3 regions of the Shewanella goraebulensis genome follow, and region 2 is predicted to be linked to each of the others. Evidence: predicted binding sites of a transcription regulator. Region 2 holds the regulator's gene; each other region holds the start of a gene.
The links. Region 2 encodes sigma-54, which starts transcription at its own class of promoters, with help from an activator protein. Its sites were predicted from a motif close to GTTGGCACGNNNNTNGNNT; they were not measured.
Positions count from the first base shown of each region.

Region 1: the regulator sigma-54 is predicted to act here: its motif matches at 2,138-2,156, upstream of QPX86_RS06860 (YggN family protein).
Region 3: the regulator sigma-54 is predicted to act here: its motif matches at 2,151-2,169, upstream of norV (anaerobic nitric oxide reductase flavorubredoxin).

Region 1 is NZ_CP126972.1:1,631,354-1,635,646, reverse strand. Features, by position in the region: gene QPX86_RS06865 (LysR family transcriptional regulator) at 1-671, opposite strand, end outside; gene QPX86_RS06860 (YggN family protein) at 1,211-2,038, opposite strand; gene glsB (glutaminase B) at 2,392-3,306, opposite strand; gene QPX86_RS06850 (50S ribosome-binding protein YggL) at 3,315-3,641, opposite strand; gene trmB (tRNA (guanosine(46)-N7)-methyltransferase TrmB) at 3,704-4,293, opposite strand, start outside.
Region 2 is NZ_CP126972.1:625,420-629,712, forward strand. Features, by position in the region: gene QPX86_RS02610 (HPr family phosphocarrier protein) at 232-504, opposite strand; gene rapZ (RNase adapter RapZ) at 513-1,358, opposite strand; gene ptsN (PTS IIA-like nitrogen regulatory protein PtsN) at 1,355-1,798, opposite strand; gene hpf (ribosome hibernation promoting factor) at 1,801-2,088, opposite strand; gene QPX86_RS02630 (RNA polymerase factor sigma-54) at 2,112-3,596, opposite strand; gene lptB (LPS export ABC transporter ATP-binding protein) at 3,800-4,293, opposite strand, start outside.
Region 3 is NZ_CP126972.1:1,137,176-1,141,468, reverse strand. Features, by position in the region: gene norW (NADH:flavorubredoxin reductase NorW) at 1-590, opposite strand, end outside; gene norV (anaerobic nitric oxide reductase flavorubredoxin) at 632-2,080, opposite strand; gene norR (nitric oxide reductase transcriptional regulator NorR) at 2,317-4,011, shown strand; gene QPX86_RS04640 (ATP-binding response regulator) at 4,284-4,293, shown strand, end outside.

The sequences.
Region 1 (4,293 bases), 1.0 Mb from region 2:
TTATCGACACGGAAGTTACCTGATACACCAATTTCGCAGTAGTCTTCGCCTTTCTTAAACTGCCACATGCTGTGTTCATGCCATTCGCCTTGATACACAAGACAGTTATGATCTACTAGCTGCTCAGGACGTGAAATAGTGCCATTTTGGGCAATATATTCAGGCGATGCCGCAAGTAAAAATTGACACTTCATCAATGGACGAGCCACCATGCCTAGAGGCAATTGCTCAGACATAGTTAATAATAAATCTAAGCCTTCACTTACTACATCAACTTTATGATCAAGTAAGCTTACTTGTAGCTCAAGTTCAGGGTGCTTAGCCATAAACTCAGGTAAAGCTGGAATGATGTGCATAGTACCGAAAGACTGGGAAATACCCACTTTCAATACACCGCGAGTGGCATCATTTAAGTTATGAACACTTGCGACAGCTTGTTCAGCATCGCGAAGCAACTCTTCACCTTGAATATAAAGCAAGTTACCTGCTTCTGTCAGACTCAAACTACGCGTAGTACGTTGAATAAGTTGAACCCCAAGTTTATGTTCAAGATCAGCGACCTGAGTACTTACTTTCGACTTAGATATACTCAATCTTCTGGCTGCGGCGCTAAAACTTCCTGCGCGGGCAACATGAGTAAAAATAGCAATAGGTTCTAACAGTTCTAACATGGGAGTCGCCTTAAGCTGTTTACGACATTAAAAATAGTTTTTGGAATGCCAATCACTGTAACCTCCTCGAAACAAAACCGAACAAGATTTAAGCGATATAACGGTGCAAAAATGAATGCACTATTTACCAAAAAAGAAATTAAATTGTGATAGTCCGTTATCCTGTATAACCAATCAAAACTAAAACAATAAGTTAATCAAATTAGCTATGCAGTTTTATAATTTTATGGAGTATACCAAAAAAATCACAAATGGCTCTATATTTATAATATACAATTTTTTTATCAGAACAAATCATTAGTTATTCATAAATACAGTTGAATTAGGATTTTAAGGGCATTAAAAACGAAAAAGCCCCTGCATATAGATACAGGGGAAGGTCAGGTGCATTTTGACAATGCTAGAAATTGAACAATCGAGATAATGAGTTTAGTAATAATAAATAGGGGGTTACTTTTACTAAACTAATACCATTACCTGTTAGCTTTAGACTCAAAAACAATCATTGAGCTCAATTCAACTAAATTTACTAAGACCACTTATTCGTAACGGTTATCAAGTGTTGCTAATTCGAACGAAGAAAGCTCAGGGATTGACTGACGAACTTCAGATTCTAGAACCATAAGCTCCTCAAAGTCAGCACAGATTTTTTCGGCCTTTTCTTCAATAGCTTGCGATTGGTCGGCAATTTGAAGCTCAATATCTTCACCTACTTTTTCCATTTTGGTAGAAAATGCTTCAATCTTCTCTTCGAAACTTCCACCTTCTGATGACATCATTTCAGCGCCAATTGCCATCATGAAACTGCCCATCGAATTAGCTATCATCGCTTCCATTTCTTTTTCAAAGTCTTCATTAAATGCGTCTTCAATTGAAGACTCAGTAGCACCTAAATAAAACTTGTCGCCTTGCTGATAAGCCGCTTCATCTACTCGAGATTGAATACCTGTTAGTAATTCATCTAACTTGGCGCCTGTTGCGTCACCAAAGATTGGAGTTAAGGCTAAACTAACGGCGTCAGTGGCAAGCACCACCACTTCATTTACTAGGTCAATAATTTCTGGAACTTGTTGAGATAACTCTTCTGAATAGTCGTTTAACAGTTTGCTTTGCTTACTGTCTAATTTGATCTTACTACCTTCAACATACAGCTCGCCCATCTCAACTCGATATAACTCTTCGCCCTTTTCGCTAATAAGCAGTTTTTTGGGTTCGACGGTTACGTCATAGTTTAAAGTGACATTACATTCTTCATCATCGATAGACAGCTTTGCCATAGCAGGTGACATAGCACCTGCTGTAAAAATAAGCCCTGACAAAGCAATACCTTTAATCAATCCGCTGGTGAAATTAGTTTGAGTTTTCATTAGCTCTTCCTTAGCTGTTAATAAAGCCAGTCATTAATGTATAGACTGAATTTTTAATTTGGTTATCAATTGTGTTCTTTGTAAAACTTACACTAGATAAAGCACAGATCGCGCCAACAATGAAAAAGCCTTTTATTTCAGTAAATAAGTAGGATTAATCCTAAATAGAGAACAGTATAAAATTAAAAAGTTAACCGACTATGAGTGAAATAAACAACAAAGTGGTGTATTTCACTCATTGGTAATATTCTGAAAAGAAGAGTTTAAAAACTGGAGAGACTGAACGACTAACTGAGTTGCTTACGTTAGTTGCTCACATTAGAAACTTGCTGGGCTACTAATAAAGCAAGCGGTTAAAAAATCGAACGACCTAAAGACTGTGATAAATACTCAAGCATACGAGTACCAGCCAAAGAGTTGCCATTTTGGTCTAGCTCAGGAGACCACACACAAATAGACATATCACCTGGTATTACCGCAATAATACCGCCACCTACTCCACTTTTTCCTGGCATACCAACTCGATAAGCAAACTCACCAGCACCATCATATAAGCCAGAAGTAGCCAATAATGCATTCAACTGTCTGGTTTGAACTGGCGTGATTAATTGCTCATTTTGCAGTGTCTTACCACGATTAGCTAAATAGAACATTGCCTTTGATAAATCAGCGCAATTCATCTTCAACGAGCAGTAGTGAAAATAGCTTTTTAATACCGTATCGACATTGCCATTAAAATTACCAAATGATTTCATCAGGTATGCAATGGATGCGTTTCTGGCACTAAATTTAAACTCTGAATTCGCCACATTTTTGTCAAAACATATATGTGAATTACCACTGAGTTTTCTAACCTCTTCAAGCATGCGGTGCTTAGGCGCACTTTGCCTTGCCTGAATTAGATCAGCAATCACTAACGCGCCAGCATTGATAAAGGGATTACGAGGAATACCGCGCTCTAACTCAACTTGAACTAGCGAGTTAAAAGACTGACCAGATGGTTCTTTGCCCACTCTGCTCCAAATTTCGTCATCACTATATAGGCTAAGCGCTAGCGTAAGGCTGAAAACCTTAGAAATACTTTGAATTGAAAATGGCTCTAGGTAATCACCAGCGCCCATGGTTTGACCATCAGCGGTAGTAACAGCAATCGCAATTTTATTAGGATCGACATTTCCAAGTGCTGGAATGTAGTTTGCGACCTTCCCAGAACCAATAAGTGGCCGAACTTTGTCGACCACTTCTTCAAGCAATATCTGCTCAGGCATTGGCTGAATTAGCCCCACCAGATGTCATATAATGCACTGACTTCAAGTTCAGAAACTTTCTTTGCTTCCCAAAATGCTTTAACAGCAGCAACATCTTCTTCGGTACATTTACCAATTTGCTGTGTAGCAATGATGCCTTCCCACATTTTGTGGCCACCACCGTGGAAACCTAAGTTACGAGGCTCGATAACTTGATCGATAAACTCATCAACAGTTTTATCAATGTCTTCTTCAGAGATTGACTCTTCAAAAGTCCAGACCACATCAAAACCAAGTTCTTGGAACTCATCAACGCGTAATTTTTTACGTAAACGGCGAGTACGATTCTTAGCCATGTTTATATCCTAGTTTGTATTATCGTTTAAAAATTATTATGTAAAATCAACAGTAAACTATCTTAGCTTACTCTTTCAAACATTAAATCCCAAACGCCATGGCCTAAACGGTGACCACGTGCTTCAAATTTTGTTAATGGGCGATGTTCAGGGCGTTCAACCACTGTATTGGTTTCAGATTGGTTTTTATAACCTTCTGCACCAGACATCACTTCAAGCATATGTTCACTGTAGTTTTCCCAGTCTGTTGCCATATGGAAAACACCACCAATTTTAAGCTTACGACGAATAAGTTCAGCAAATTCAGCTTGGACGATACGACGTTTATGATGACGCTTTTTATGCCATGGATCTGGGAAGAACAATTGCACACGACTCAGTGAACCATCTGCAATGCTGTTTTCAAGCACTTCCATTGCATCATGGTGATAAACACGTAGGTTAGTCACTTCCGCTTTACCTGCATCAACAAGACAAGCACCAACACCCGGCTTATGAACTTCAATACCAATATAATTTAATTCTGGGGCAGCTTGCGCCATTTCAACTAATGAAGCGCCCATACCAAAGCCGATTTCTAATACAGTGTCAGCCTCACGATTAAATACTTCAGTAAGATTAATCGCCTCAGGAGTGTAATCTAATCCCATCG
Region 2 (4,293 bases):
TAAAGAGAATTAACTGCTAAAGTCGTCGTATTGCTGGAGTTATTTGTTAGTTTTTTATGTTGCTTTATTGATAACAGAACCTATTTAAGCGAAAGGTTCAGAGGGGAGTTGGCACTATTAACCTAGTAACCAAGCCAAAGGTACTCGCTTATCATAAAGTTGGTTAAAAATCTGAGTGTGAAAGAAGAGCTTAGTAGTTAGGTTGAACTATGGGGTTTAGAGTGAGAAAACTTAGCTTTCTTCGTCAAACTTATCATTAATCAATTTGCACACCGCATCTAAGGCTTGCTGCGCATCAATACCTGTTGCCTCAACGGTTATGATCTTACCAATGCCACTTTCTAGCATTAATAGCCCTAACACACTGGCTGCGCTGGCTTGTTTTTCGCCTTGGATAAGCGTGATGCTCGCTTCAAACTCGGTGGCTAAAATAGCCAGCTTGGTGGCTGCTCTAGCATGGAGCCCGAGTTTGTTACTGATTGTAATTTCTTTTGAAATACTCATTGTGGTTGTCACAAGTCGAGCTCTCTGTGACGGGCGCTGACTTGGTGCTTACTATTACTAAAGCGCTTTGTTAGTTGGTCGGCAATGTAGACCGAGCGGTGTTGACCGCCTGTGCAACCGATGGCTATGGTTAAGTAGCTGCGATTATTGCGTTCAAGGTGCGGCATCCACGTTTCAAATAGGTTTTCAATTTGCCAAATGAATTTATTGACTAAAGGTTGTCTGCCTAAAAATTCTTGTACTGGCTGGTCTAAGCCAGTTAGCGGTCTTAGCTCTGTTTCCCAATGCGGATTGGGTAAGAAGCGCACATCAAACATAAAGTCTGCTTCAGCTGGCATACCATGCTTGAAGCCAAATGACTCAAAATGAATCACTAACTCTTTATCGATACTGCCCATTAATATTTGTCTGACTTGATCGCTGAGATCATAAATGGTCAATTGAGAGGTATCAATGTAGTGATCGACCATTTTAGCAATCGGTTCGAGTAAACGACCTTCTAGCTGAATAGCTTCTTGTAGCGAAATTTGGTTTTTAGATAGAGGATGTAATCGACGGGTTTCACTGTAGCGTTTAAGTAGAACCTGATCATTTGAGTTTAGAAATAAACTAATGATAGTCGTATCATCAGATAATAAGGCTATTTGCTCTTCTAGAACCTTGCCTTGCTCTTCAATATTTCGAACATCGACACTGATGGCGACAAGTTCGTTATTTCCCTTGAGCTGCTCAAGCAAACTGCCAATAAGTGGTAGAGGCAGGTTATCAACACAGTAATAACCTAAATCTTCTAATACCCTAAGTGCAACTGATTTACCTGAGCCTGATCGTCCTGATACGATGACAAGTTTCATGCAGTTATAACCTGATATAGTTCTGTAGCGTCATGACTCTTTCGAAGTCGCTTAAGGATTAATTTATCACTCAGTTTTTCAGCCATGGTAGACAGCGTACTTAAATGCTGTTGGCATTGATCTGAAGGAACTAGCAGTGCAAATAATATATCCACGGGTTTCTTGTCGATAGCATCAAACTCAATGCCTTCTTCACACTTGATCAAAATGGCTATCGGGTGTTCGATATCATTTAATCGACCATGGGGAATAGCTATGCCATTTCCAATACCTGTACTACCCATTTTTTCACGTGCTATTAAACTTTCAAAAATAGCCTGTGATGATAGGGTTGGGTACTGGGCAGCCATTAAATCGCTGATGAGTTCCAGTACTTTTTTCTTACTGCCCGGCGTGGCGCAGGTGGTGCACGCCGGTTGCAGAATGGTGCGAAGTTCCATTGTTAGTGTTTAATTAACTTCTCTTTATGTTTAATTACCTGACGGTCTAATTTGTCTATCAGGGCGTCAATTGCGACATACATATCTGCGTTTTGAGATACGGCAAAAACTTCACCTCCTTTGAGGTGTAATTTTGCTTCAGCAATTTGTTGCAGCTTCTGAACATTGAGCACAACGTGAACATTATTGATCTGTTCGAAGTGTCGTTCAAGCTTTGAAAACTTAGTTTGTACATACTCACGTAAAGATTGCGTGATTTCTACATGGTGCCCAGTCAGATTAATTTGCATAGATCATCCTCCATTACAAAGGCTTATAAGCTTTTGCGTTGGTTTGAGGGAGGGATGAGCATTGCTTCACGATATTTGGCGATCGTACGCCGAGCAACATTAATCCCTTGTTCAGCCAATAGCGTCGCCATTTTACTATCGCTAAGTGGCTTTTTCTGGTTTTCCGCTGCAACAAGCTTCTTAATAAAGGCACGAATTGCAGTAGAAGAACATTCTCCGCCATCATCAGTACTAACGTGGCTAGAGAAGAAATATTTTAGTTCAAAAAGTCCGCGAGGGGTGTGCATATATTTTTGAGTCGTCACACGAGAAATCGTCGACTCATGCATTTCAACTGCTTCAGCAATATCATTAAGCACCATCGGTTTCATGGCTTCTTCACCAAACTCAAAAAATCCTTGCTGAAATTGCACAATACAATTGGCCACTTTTAACAGGGTTTCATTGCGACTCTCAATACTCTTGATAAACCATTTTGCTTCTTGTAAGTGACCACGAATAAATTGGCTATCAGACTGACTTGCAGACCCTTTTGCCATGGCTGCGTATTGCTGATTCACACCAATTTTGGGCATGTTATCTGGATTGAGCTCTACGACCCAGCGGCCACTTTTCTTAAATACAGTCACATCAGGTATGACATATTCGTCTTTAATCGGCGTTATTTGTAAACCTGGACGCGGATTCAAGGTTTGAATAAATTGAATCGCTTCGCGTAAATCATCTTCTTTAAGCTTGGTTTTACGCATTAATAAGCGAAAGTCGCGGCCAGCAATTAAATCAAGGTGTTCACTAATGAGCAATTTTACATTGTCGATGCAGGGGATTTCATCTGGATATTGACCAAGTTGAATCATGAGACATTCACTTAAGTCTCTCGCTGCCACTCCTACAGGGTCAAAATGTTGCACGCGTTTAAGTACAGCTTCAACTTCGTCGAGTTCTATATCTTCAAGACCTAAGGCCTGCAATATGTCCTCAGTTGATTGGGTTAAGTAACCGCGTTCATCAACGGCGTCGATAATAGCTGTGGCAATAACAAGATCGTTTTCAGAAAAAGGAGTCAGGTTTTTTTGCCACTCAAGGTGTTCATATAAGCCTTCGGTGGTTTCACCTTGAAAAGGCATATCGTCATCACGAGCGACGGCCCCAGAGCCTGAACTAGGCGATGCGGTATAGACTTCATCCCATGTAGTATCCATCGGGAGATCTTCTGGCATCGACTCTTTGGTTAATGATTCCGTGGTATCAACGGTAGAGGTGTCTTTTTCAACGGTAACTTGGCTATTATCGCTAAAATCAGTGTCGGTTTGCTGGGCGTTTTCTTTTACGGGTTCTTTGGCTTTAGCAAACTCATCTTCGAGCTCAAGGAGAGGGTTTGAGTCAAGTGCTTGTTGAATTTCTTGCTGTAGCTCCAATGAGGAAAGTTGCAATAAGCGTATGGCTTGTTGCAACTGAGGGGTCATCGTCAGGTGTTGACCCATTTTGAGTTGGAGTGAGGCTTTCATTTACCGCTTATCCCTAATTGAATTTCATCATCGCGACTAACAATTGTGTGGGTCTAGCACCTTTTTATCGTTTTCTAGACTGACGTTAAACAATGCTTTGGTTTAGCATTTAGTTCAACGATAAGTTGAGTCTAGAACATAGCACTAAAAAGTGGGACTGATACTGGTCGCGAAATGCCATATTGTGCACTAAAGAATGCTAACTATAGCTTGAATTGCTCACCTAAGTATACTGACCTGACTTGCTGATTGTCTAAGATTTCAGCAGGCGTGCCTTCTGCAATTAAATCACCGTGGCTGACAATATACGCGCGCTCACACACATCAAGTGTTTCACGAACATTATGGTCTGTAATTAACACACCTAAACCACGACTTTTTAATTGTTGAATAATTTTCTTGATATCTATCACAGAGATAGGATCAACACCTGCGAAAGGCTCATCCAATAAAATGAACTTAGGATTGGCTGCCAATGCGCGTGCGATTTCTACCCGGCGACGTTCACCACCCGATAATGCCATGCCTTGGCTATCGCGAATATGAGTGATATTGAACTCTTCTAATAAGTGTTCTAATTCTTCAATGCGCTGCTCTGTGGTTAAACTCTTGCGGGTTTGTAACACAGCCATAATGTTATCGTGTACGGTCAGCTTTCGAAAAATACTGGCTTCTTGTGGTAAATAACCAATGCCTT
Region 3 (4,293 bases), 510 kb from region 2:
CTCAGTAGCTGCTGCTCAAGTTTGAGTGCAACAAAATCAGGGGCGACATTAGCCAATATTCTGCCATTGGGTTCAACTACAACCACTTGCTTACCACTGGCTTGTAAATCCATCGCAAGCTCAATACCAATAAGTCCTCCCCCCATAATCAACACAGCATTAGCTGAGTTAATCTGCTCCTGAGATCGTTTATATTCTGCAAGGCTATTTAACGTCAGCACTTTTCCTGCGCCATCACCTAACACTGGCGGTACAAAAGCGCTGGCGCCTGTAGCGAAAACCAGTTTCGAATATGGGTATGCTTGCCCATTAACGAAAATACTTTGTGCTTGGGTATCAATGTCATCAACCCAAGTATTAGCAAATAAGCTGACCTTGTATTGCTTTGCAAATGCAGCTCCAGATTGAAGTACTAGGGCATCTGCATCTTGCTTTTTAGTAAATACATGACTTAAATCGGGCTTGTTATATTCATCACCGTTATCGCCAGTAAAAACCTGAATAGCCACTTCGTTATCTTGTCTACGAATATTTTTAATCAATTGATAGGCAGCAAAACCACTGCCAATGATGATAATTGGAGCTGTCATCATGATATCCTCAACCTGTAACTCATCAATACAAACGCGAATTAAGCGTTATGCTCTGCAAACACATCTTTACCTAAGTTGCATTCAGGACAGAGAAAGTAATCAGGCACATCCGCCCAACGCGTTCCCGCTTCAACACCTTGATTAGGCTCACCGATGGCAGGATCATAAATCCAGTTACACACAGTACAAATCATGCACTGACAATCTGCAGGATGTTGCTCAGGCGCTGTTGACTCTGACAATGCCATTTCATTTTGAACCTCAACAGATTGCACATCAGGTGATAACGCATGCAAAGCCCACTGCTTAGCAATTTGGCGACCATGTTCACGACACTCGCGCATGGCTTTGCCATCTGGGCGCCATTTGGTTTTTAAACTGATTGCAGTTTCAAAACCCGCATCAGTTAAGCGTGCATGAATGCGATCTACAGCGCCGCCATTCCAGCCATAGCTACCAAAGGCTGCTGCTTTTTTCTCTTTAAAGCGAAGGCCGGTGATTTCTTCGAGCATGCCAGCAATCTTAGGCATCATTACGTTGTTCATCGTTGATGAGCCAACTAATACGCCTTTTGAACGGAAGGTATGCGATAAGATTTCATTCTTATCATGCTTTGACACATTAAACACTTTTACCGCTACTCCGGGGTCTACATCATGGATCCCTTGAGCAATGGCATCAGCCATCATGCGGGTGTTGTTTGACATGGAATCGTAGAAAATGGTGATTTTGTCTTCTTGATAATTATCCGCCCACTCAAGGTATTGATGAATGATTTGCGTTGGGTTATCACGCCAAACAATGCCGTGCGAAGTAGCAATCATGTCCACTGGCACATTAAAGCTTAATACTTCATGGATTTTAGCCGTTACTAGGCTACTAAACGGGGTAAGAATGTTGGCGTAGTAGCGTAAGCACTGCTCTTTTAATTCATTTTGATCGACTTCATCGTTAAATAAATGCTCATCGCAATAGTGCTGACCAAAGGCATCGTTACTAAATAGCACTGCATCTTCTGTCATGTAAGTCATCATACTGTCAGGCCAATGCAGCATTGGCGCTTCAATAAATATCAGTTGTTTACCATTACCAATATCCAAGCTTTCACCGGTTTTAATGGTCTTGAAGTTCCATTCTGGGTGATGATGATGCCCAACAATCGAATCGATTGCCGCTTCTGTACAATAGATAGGTGTATTAGGAATTTTTTCCATTAAGGCTGATAACGCACCCGAGTGATCTTCTTCAGCATGGTTAATCACAATGTAGTCGATAGTATTTAAATCGATTTCCATTGCTAAGTTTTGAATAAACTGATGACTAAAACGATGATCGACGGTATCAATTAAAACGGTTTTTTCTTCACGGATCAGATAGCTGTTATAAGAGGTGCCACGGGTCATTTTATATTCGGTGCCGTGAAAATCTTGAATTTCCCAGTCACGTTGTCCGACCCAATGAATGTTGTTTTTTACATGAATAGTCATAATCTAATACCTAGTGCTTCAAATAGTAATCGAGTTAAATAATTTGTTATTTCGTTTCCTATTTGAGTAATTGCACTAGACGTGCCAATTGTATAAACCATTAAAAAATAACGAATTGGTAAATACCATCCCAGCAAACCATGTCATAATGACAAACTTTACTTTTGTCAAAGTGACACTACAATTGTCATATTGACAAACTTTCAATTAACTCGCTGGGCGAAAGAGTACTGCTGATGATTTCTTTAATGGTGCAATGGCAAAGTATTACCCAAGACTTAAACTCAGGGCTCACAACCCCCGATAGATTCGATCGTTTACTCGCCACCATTCGTCAGGTGTTAAATTGCGATGCCTCGGCGCTTTTATTGTATCAAGATCAGCAATTCACCCCATTAGCTATCAATGGCTTAGCGGATGATGTACTCGGTCGCCGCTTTGTCATCGATGATCACCCTCGCCTTGAAGCCATAGCTCGCGCTGGCGATATCGTTCGATTTCCAGCTGATAGCCACCTTGCCGATCCTTATGATGGCTTAATCTCAAACCATGATGAAAAGCTGCAGGTGCATTCATGTATTGGGTTACCACTGCTGATTGATGACCGCCTCATTGGTGCAATTACCATTGATGCCTTTGACCCTGGTCAGTTCGATTTACTGCGCAACGAAGATTTACGCTTTGTTAGTGCCCTTGCTGCCAGCGGCTTGCACACGGCTTTACTCATTGAGCAATTAGAAAAACAAACCAGTGTTTCAGCAATTGAAAATCAAACTCTCACCTCACGCCGTGGCGACAGAATTGAAATGATTGGTCAGTCAGCCAATATGCAAGCGCTAAAAGAGCAAATAAATGCCGTGGCCAATACCGATTTGACTGTACTTATCATGGGGGAAACCGGTGTTGGTAAAGAGCTTGTCGCCAGTGCTATTCATCAGCAATCGAACCGTGCAAGCAATCAACTAGTTTATTTAAACTGTGCAGCTTTACCTGAATCGGTAGCTGAAAGTGAGTTATTTGGCCATGTTAAAGGCGCGTTTACTGGTGCTATCAGCAACCGCAAAGGTAAATTTGAACAAGCCGATGGCGGCACCTTGTTTCTAGATGAAATCGGCGAGTTATCACTGTCGTTGCAAGCTAAATTATTGCGAGCACTGCAATATGGTGACATCCAGCGTGTGGGTGATGACCGCCATATTAGGGTTAATACCCGTATCGTCGCAGCGACCAATCGCAGCATGCACGAAGAAGTTAAAGCAGGTAGATTTAGAGCCGATTTATACCATCGTTTAAGCGTATTCCCCATCGCAGTGCCACCTCTTCGGGAACGTGAAGGTGATGTCATTCTACTAGCAGGATTCTTTGCTGAGCGCATGTGCCGTAAGCTAAATCTTAGCAACATTCGTTTAAGTGAGTCGCTGACTCAAACCTTAAAAGACTACACTTGGCCGGGAAACATTCGCGAACTTGAGCACCTCATTAGCCGCGCTGCAGTATTAGCAAAGGCAAGTAGTAAGGCGCCATTAACTGCAGATAATAGACAGAAGGTTAAGCAAATCACCCTCGACATTGAGCATATTAATTTGCAAAGCTCGAGTGCTCACGGCTTGAATGATAATAGCTCGAATGAAAGTAGCTCGAATGAAAGTAGCTCGAATGAAAGTAGCTCGAATGACTATGGCTCAGGCTCAAATGCTAATGTCTCAAATGCTAGTGCCTCATATGCTAATAGCTCTGCTGGCAACATTTCTGATGCCAGCGCAAACTTCAGCTGTCAAAACTTCAAACAGGCCACCGAAGAATTTCAAAAGCAGTTAATTCAACAAAGTTACCAGCAAAATCAACAAAACTGGTCTGCCACAGCCCGTGAACTCGGTTTAGATACAGGTAACTTACATCGCTTAGCTAAACGTTTAGGCATAAAGCAGTAATCGATATGAAGAGTATTAATCAATATGAATAGTCTTAAATCTACAAATAGTATTAATCGACTTCCTAATTAATATGGTTTTTTGCATAGTCTGTCGGTCATGCTTAATAACAACAATTTCAATACTTTTGACCGACAAAGCTTGCTTAATTTACCTTTCAAACTCAACAAATCTCCTCTCAAATTAATTTGCACTTTGTTTCACAATGATTACTGAAAAGTAAATAAAAGCAGAGTATTATCTAATAACGTTCGAATTCTAGGAGTCATACTTTGCAGCCTG